3 regions of the Dehalobacter restrictus DSM 9455 genome follow, and region 1 is predicted to be linked to each of the others. Evidence: riboswitches for the same ligand, from Rfam matches in the RefSeq annotation. Region 1 holds a riboswitch; each other region holds the start of a gene.
What was found. Region 1 has a riboswitch for cyclic di-AMP ahead of kamA (lysine 2,3-aminomutase). Riboswitches for the same ligand answer to the same signal wherever they lie in the genome.
Positions count from the first base shown of each region.

Region 1 (2,272 bases):
GTATATAAATTTTTACATTCGTCTTGATCTATATTCATGGAAGTCCTCCCTCTTGTTGAGTCTTACGTTTGTACTTGGAATCAAGCACACTTGTTCATCTCTGTATAACTTTTCTAATCCCCGGTATTCTTTATTCTTGAATTTACTGCACGTGCCGCATTTTCGGCACTGGTGCGTTTTATCCCGAGGCTCGCTATACGTGCAAATTACACCTTCATAATTTCTAAGAATGACCTTTTCAGGGGAATATGAAATCAAGTATTGTGGATTGACTGGGATCTTCCCCCCGCCTCCAGGCGCATCCACAACAAACTGTGGAATAGCTAGACCCGAGGTATGTCCACGCAGCATTTCTATGATTTCAATCCCTACAGAAACCGGAGTTCTGAAATGCTCTATTCCTTCTGAAAGGTCGCACTGATAAAGGTAATATGGTCTAATTCTGGAGCTTACCAGTTTCTGAACCAAATCACGCATTATATAGGGGCAATCGTTAATGTCTTTTAAAAGTACAGATTGGTTGCCAAGAGGAATTCCGGCATCTGCCAATTTCTCACATGCCATGCGAGCCTCAACTGTCAATTCCTTGGGGTGGTTAAAGTGAGTATTCAGCCAAATTGGATGATATTTTTTCAGCATTTTGCAGAGCGTATCGGTAATTCTCTGAGGCATGACAACTGGTGTTCTTGTGCCTATCCGTATTATTTCCACATGTTTGATTTCTCGTATTGATCTTATGATTGCTTCCAGCCTTTCATCAGAGAGGCATAAGGCGTCCCCTCCTGACAAAAGTACATCTCTGACTTCTTTATGCGCTCTGATATAATTAATCGCCCGTTTGATATTGTCCTGGGAAAGAGCCCTATCCTCATGCCCGGCAAATCGTCTTCTTGTACAGTGGCGACAATACATTGAACACTGATCAGTAATAAGCAAAAGTACCCTGTCCGGATATCTGTGAGTAAGACCCGGGACTGGCGAGTCGACTGTTTCATGCAGCGGATCACAACTGTCGAACTTGGATATTTTAGTTTCATGAACCGTCGGTATTGCTTGCCGCCGTATAGGGCAATGCGCATCATTAGGATTCATGAGCATCGCATAATAGGGTGTTATTGCCATACGTAATTTTTTAAGACTTACTTCTACTCCCTGGCGCTCATCCTGGGTAAGATTGACCACCTGTACCAACTGATCTATTCCGGTGATTCGATTGGCAATCTGCCATTGCCAATCCTGCCATTGTTCTGTCGTTATATCTTTCCATAAAGGTATATCCCTGTAATCTCTCGGCATTTCATTATGCTCCTCTCCAATCTTTATTCAGCCTGTTCCTCCTTTAATCTCTCCTAAATGTTTGCCTCTTTTATGGCTGTGGGCGACTGCATATTGCCGCTACGATTCTGATATCATCTTCTTGTAATAATACTCCGGCAATTTCCTTACCTGTTCTGCCAAGACCCGAAATACATACAGAAATCATAGCAATCCTTCCTTTTTGATAATTGTTTTTTCTTCAATAAAAAATGCTGCAGAGAGGTCCCTGCAGCATATGCCTAAAAAATTTATACCCTAACTAAAGGTGTCATCAAGCATATTAATCACCTTCTCTTCCAACGCTTACGAGATTAGCTGACGGATTCGGGTCGAAAGAGCCTAACCCTACCAAAGCACCTGCTATGGATTCACCCCTATTTGTTTGGGTCTCCCGTTCCATACGGATTCAGCGTTTAAAATAAATTCAGTTTTGTTCTTTGATAAAAACATAAGGTGAAAAGCTAACACATTAAGTAGCCTCCCACCCCAGAGCCTTGTTTCTCTTGAAAATGGCAAGTGCCATTCCAACCGAAAGCAAACGTATTATGTTTTGCATATCCTATTTACTGAATCCAGCCAAAATATTAGCTGATAAATATAGAATAACAAAAGATTAATTTAATGTCAATTTAAAATGTATTTTTTTGGCAATGTTTCCTAACCATGTGAACTACAGTTTCTTGTTCACAGAAACACCTCCTGAAAATAATTGCTGCAACGATATCAACGATATGAAGAATTGTAACAAAAATCCTGAGATTAATAAAGGAAATGACTTTTTTTCGGCGAACTTTAATACATAAAATCGGCCATAGATTCTGCTCTATGGTTATTTTTCTATAATCCCGGCGGATGGGAGATTGATTGGATATGATTGCCAAAGCCAAAGAAGCCCTGCTCAAATATTACGGTTACCGGGAATTCAGAGGAGGGCAGGAGCAAGTGATAGAGAGCC
Region 1 covers NZ_CP007033.1:961,126-963,397, forward strand. Annotated here, with positions in the region: gene ablB (putative beta-lysine N-acetyltransferase) at 1-38, opposite strand, end outside; gene kamA (lysine 2,3-aminomutase) at 13-1,296, opposite strand; cyclic di-AMP (ydaO/yuaA leader) riboswitch at 1,602-1,739, opposite strand; sodium ion sensor (DUF1646 type) at 1,793-1,847, opposite strand; gene recQ (DNA helicase RecQ) at 2,188-2,272, shown strand, end outside.

Region 2 (2,272 bases), 630 kb from region 1:
CTGCACCAGTCCGTGATCGGTGAAGAAACCAAGCTTGCCTGTGACAAGTACGGCATTGAGCCTGAAATGATCATCGGCTGTGTCGGCGGTGGGTCAAACTTTGGCGGTCTGGTTGCACCCTTCATGGGTGACAAGATCCGCGGCAAAAACAATATCGAGTTTATTGGTGTTGAACCGGCCTCCTGCCCTTCTCTGACCCGCGGTAAATATGCGTTTGATTTTGGAGATACAGGAAAAACGACGCCCCTGATCAAAATGTATACGCTCGGATCAGGGTTCATTCCCTCTCCGAACCATGCCGGAGGCCTCAGGTATCACGGTATGAGCGGAATTGTTTCCAAACTGTACAATGACCGCTATATGACAGCCCGGGCAGTTGAACAGTCCAAGGTATTTGAAGCAGCTACAGCCTTTGCGCGCTGTGAAGGCATCCTGCCTGCTCCGGAATCCGCACATGCTTTGCGGGTTGCAATGGATGAAGCGCTCAAGTGCAAAGAAACTGGTCAAAAGAAGACCATCCTGTTTGGCCTGACTGGCACCGGATATTTTGATATGGCTGCTTATATGAGCTATAACGCCGGCACAATGACAGACTATATTCCGACCGATGCTGATCTGGAAAAAGGCTTTGCTACGCTGCCAAAAGTGGATCTATAGAATCAGCATTCCTAACAGACTTCGTGATAAGGGAATGTATCTAAACACAGCCTATGAAGGGCGCTTCAAATATAAATTGAGGCGTCCTTCCTTTATATCTCTTGGGCGTTGTAGCTTTGCACAGCGTTATAAAATTTTCGTTCCGAGGCAGGATATTTAAATTATGTGTCGAAATATTACAAAATTGCGTATTATAATATGAACTAAATAAAGAGCTGAATCCAGGCCAGCCTGGAGCGGGGGAACTTCTTTTTCTGGGGTGAATCGCATTTTGCGTAGGGCCTATACCTTTGGTCCGAATCCGTCAACTAACCTCGTAAGCAAAGAAAGGTGAAAATTTGATGCATTTTAAGCAGATCATTTGCGTTATCTTGGCCTGCCTTAAAAAAATATCATGGAAATCACCGCGCCTGCTCGGTGGTTTATTTATTACTATGATATTAATCGGGTCGTTTGCCTGTTACCTTGCCGCTCCAATGAATGCCATCGCTGTCTCAGTCAACGGGAAACAACTTGGACTCGTCTTTAACCAGAATACCGCAGATACACTTATGGCGTCTGCAGCCAAAGAAAAACCTTACGAGATGGCCTATACCAATATCACCGTCAGCAATGCCGATTATCTTCGTTCTGCGCTGCGGCCAAACAATGTTGAAGAAAAAATTAATCAACCCTACGATGCCTATCAGTTCGCCATTAATGGTACTGTGATTGCCGTTTTGCCGGACGCGGAAGATATTGATCAGGTCTTAAAAGAATTTCAGGCGTATTACGTGAAACCAACGAAAGATAATGTCGTGACTTCCGTTAAGATCGCCGAAGACGTCATATCCTCCAAAACAACGGCCGGGCTTTCTCAAATTCAATCACCTGAACAGGTTTTGAAATCTCTGATTGACCATAACTCCCTTACGGTCATCTGTCAGGGAAAATATACGGAAACGCAGAAAATCCAATATGATACCATCACCAAGAAGGATTATAAGCTCGGCTTTGGTAAAAAAGAAGTGATTACGGCAGGCAGTGACGGATCGAAGTCCGTAACCTATTCTTATGTCCAGAGTAACGGCAAGTATTCGGAAAAGCAGGTTGTCAAGGAAACGATTCTCCAGGACGCTGTGACTGAAGTGATTGCCGAAGGCCCGACTGCCAAGCCGATCCTGGTTGCTTCCAGATCCAATAGCTATTCAAATGTCGTTGATTATGCACTGGGCTATGTCGGATGCCCGTATGTTTATGGCGGAATAAGCCCCGGCGGGTTTGACTGTTCCGGATTTACCCGCTATGTATACGCTGCGGCCGGTGTCTCCCTTCCCCATTCCTCTTTCGCGCAGTATGCTTCCGGTACCCCGGTTGGCAGGGATGAGCTGCAGCCGGGAGACCTTGTCTTTTTCTCGACCTATGCCCGGGGCGCCTCACACGTCGGTATTTATATTGGCGGAGGACAATATGTGCACGCCTTTAATTATTCAACCGGCGTTGTCGTATCCAATCTAAGCGCGCATTCGTCCAGTTATCTTGGTGCCCGCAGATATTAACAACTTTGCTGGCAAGAGTTATCAAAACGAACACGATGATGCTAATAGTTTACTTTTAGCATCATTTTTATTTGCGA
Region 2 covers NZ_CP007033.1:1,593,270-1,595,541, forward strand. Annotated here, with positions in the region: gene DEHRE_RS07655 (TrpB-like pyridoxal phosphate-dependent enzyme) at 1-657, shown strand, start outside; cyclic di-AMP (ydaO/yuaA leader) riboswitch at 861-995, shown strand; gene DEHRE_RS07660 (NlpC/P60 family protein) at 999-2,195, shown strand.
Region 2: another riboswitch for cyclic di-AMP. It lies ahead of DEHRE_RS07660 (NlpC/P60 family protein); the one in region 1 lies ahead of kamA (lysine 2,3-aminomutase).

Region 3 (2,272 bases), 910 kb from region 1:
TCTCCTCATGTTGATTGCAATAATCCGCCCAAGTGTATTTTTTCCAATGAGCAGCTTGTGAATTTCATTTACTCAGGTTTCGATCTTATTCACAAGGGAATATGTTCGCCGGTTATGGATATAAGGCCTGACTTGAGCGTCGCTCGATGTTTCGTTTTTGAAGATTATCTAAGGGTAAATATTAAAGATTTTAATACCGTTCAAGATGTCAACGATTTTTTTCTGCTTGAAATTGACAGTAAAAGATATAGCAGTCCTCCGTTTAAGCAATGCCATGGATGCAGGTTCTGGGACGAAAAGAAATGTATCAGTGGTTGTTTAGGTTATAATATCAAGGGAAAATCATCTGCTTGCTATGCCAGATAGCTTTCTGTTCTACAATTCTATCAACCAAATATTAACAGTTTAAATTGACATGTGGGTAGCTTAATGTTATCTTATAAAAGAAAGCTTAATTATTAACTTAATTAAAGAATTTTATAAGGTTAGTTTCGGTTGGAATGGTTATTACCATTTTCAAGAGAAGCGGGCTCTGGGGTGGGAGGCTACCAAATGTTGGTATAGCTATCCACCTTTATTTATTCTTTTTAAGACAACAACAACTGAATATATTTATACGCTGAATCCGTTAGGAACGGGAGACCCAAACAATAGGGGTGAATTCAAAGCGGTTGCTTTGGTAGGGTTAAGCTCTTTCGACCCGAATCCGTCAGCTAATCTCGTAAGCGTTGGAAGAGAAGGTGATTGATATGCTTAATTACACCTTTAGTTAAGGTATATATTTTGGCATACGCTGCAGATACTTCTCTGTAGCTTTTTGTTTTATATACCACAAATATTGAGGATGACAATCTTCAATGAGAATCTGAAGGGGGAATTAAATAATATGCAAAGAAATTTTAGGGATATACCCTTGTATAAAAATGTAACGGAAGAACAATGGCAGGACTGGAAGTGGCAGATTTCCAGCAGAATTACAAGGATTGATCAATTGGAACAAGTAGTCAACCTTACCCAAGATGAGCGTCAGGGAGTGGCGGTAAGTCTAAAAAAATTACGTATGGCAATAACGCCCTACTATTCTACACTTATGGATCCAAATGACGAACATTGCCCGGCAAGAAGACAAGCTATTCCAACGATTCATGAAACCAAAATCTCCAAATTTGACAGTAGTGATCCGCTGCATGAAACAGCCGACGCGCCGGTTCCCGGCCTTACTCACAGATATCCCGATCGCGTACTGTTGCTTATTACTGATCAGTGTTCAATGTACTGTCGTCACTGTACCAGAAGACGATTTGCCGATCAGGAGGATAAGGCGCTTTCCCTGGATAATATCAAACGGGCAATCAATTATATTAAAGCGCATAAAGAAGTCAGGGATGTGCTTTTGTCGGGCGGGGATCCATTGTGTCTCGCTGATGACAAGCTGGAAGCTATTATAAAATCAATTCGGGAAATTAAACATGTGGAGATAATTCGTATAGGTACTAGAACACCTGTCGTCATGCCTCAGAGAATCACTGATAAGCTCTGCACAATGCTGAAAAAATACCATCCTATTTGGCTGAATACGCACTTTAACCACCCCAAAGAACTGACAGCTGAGGCCAGGGAAGCATGCGGAAAATTGGCTGATGCCGGAATACCTCTTGGCAACCAGTCAGTGCTTTTAAAAGGTATTAATGATTGCCCCTATATTATGCGCGATTTGGTGCAAAACCTGGTTAGATCCAGAATCAGACCATATTACCTTTATCAGTGTGACCTTTCAGAAGGAATAGAGCATTTCAGAACTTCGGTTTCCGTGGGGATAGAAATCATAGAAATGCTGCGGGGACATACCTCGGGTCTAGCTATTCCACAGTTTGTTGTGGATGCGCCGGGGGGCGGTGGTAAGATCCCGGTTAATCCGCAATATTTGATTTCATATTCTCCGGAAAAGGTCATTCTTAGAAATTTTGAAGGTGTAATTTGTACGTATACCGAGCCTGAGGATAAAACGCACCAGTGCCAAAAATGCGGCACATGCGGTAAATTCAAGAATAAAGAATACCGTGGATTAGAAAAGTTATACAGAGGTGAACAAGTATGTTTGATCCCAAGCACAAACGTAAGACTCAACAAGAGGGAGGGGTTTCATGAATACAGATCAAGATAACTTCAAGAATCAATATATAAATATTTCAGATATAGACATATACGTAGATTATCGCAATAAAAGGCTTAAAATATTGAGTCATTCTCTTCTGTCTGAGTTGATAATCAA
Region 3 covers NZ_CP007033.1:46,804-49,075, reverse strand. Annotated here, with positions in the region: gene DEHRE_RS00255 (radical SAM protein) at 1-366, shown strand, start outside; sodium ion sensor (DUF1646 type) at 494-547, shown strand; cyclic di-AMP (ydaO/yuaA leader) riboswitch at 608-744, shown strand; gene kamA (lysine 2,3-aminomutase) at 887-2,164, shown strand; gene ablB (putative beta-lysine N-acetyltransferase) at 2,145-2,272, shown strand, end outside.
Region 3: another riboswitch for cyclic di-AMP. It lies ahead of kamA (lysine 2,3-aminomutase); the one in region 1 lies ahead of kamA (lysine 2,3-aminomutase).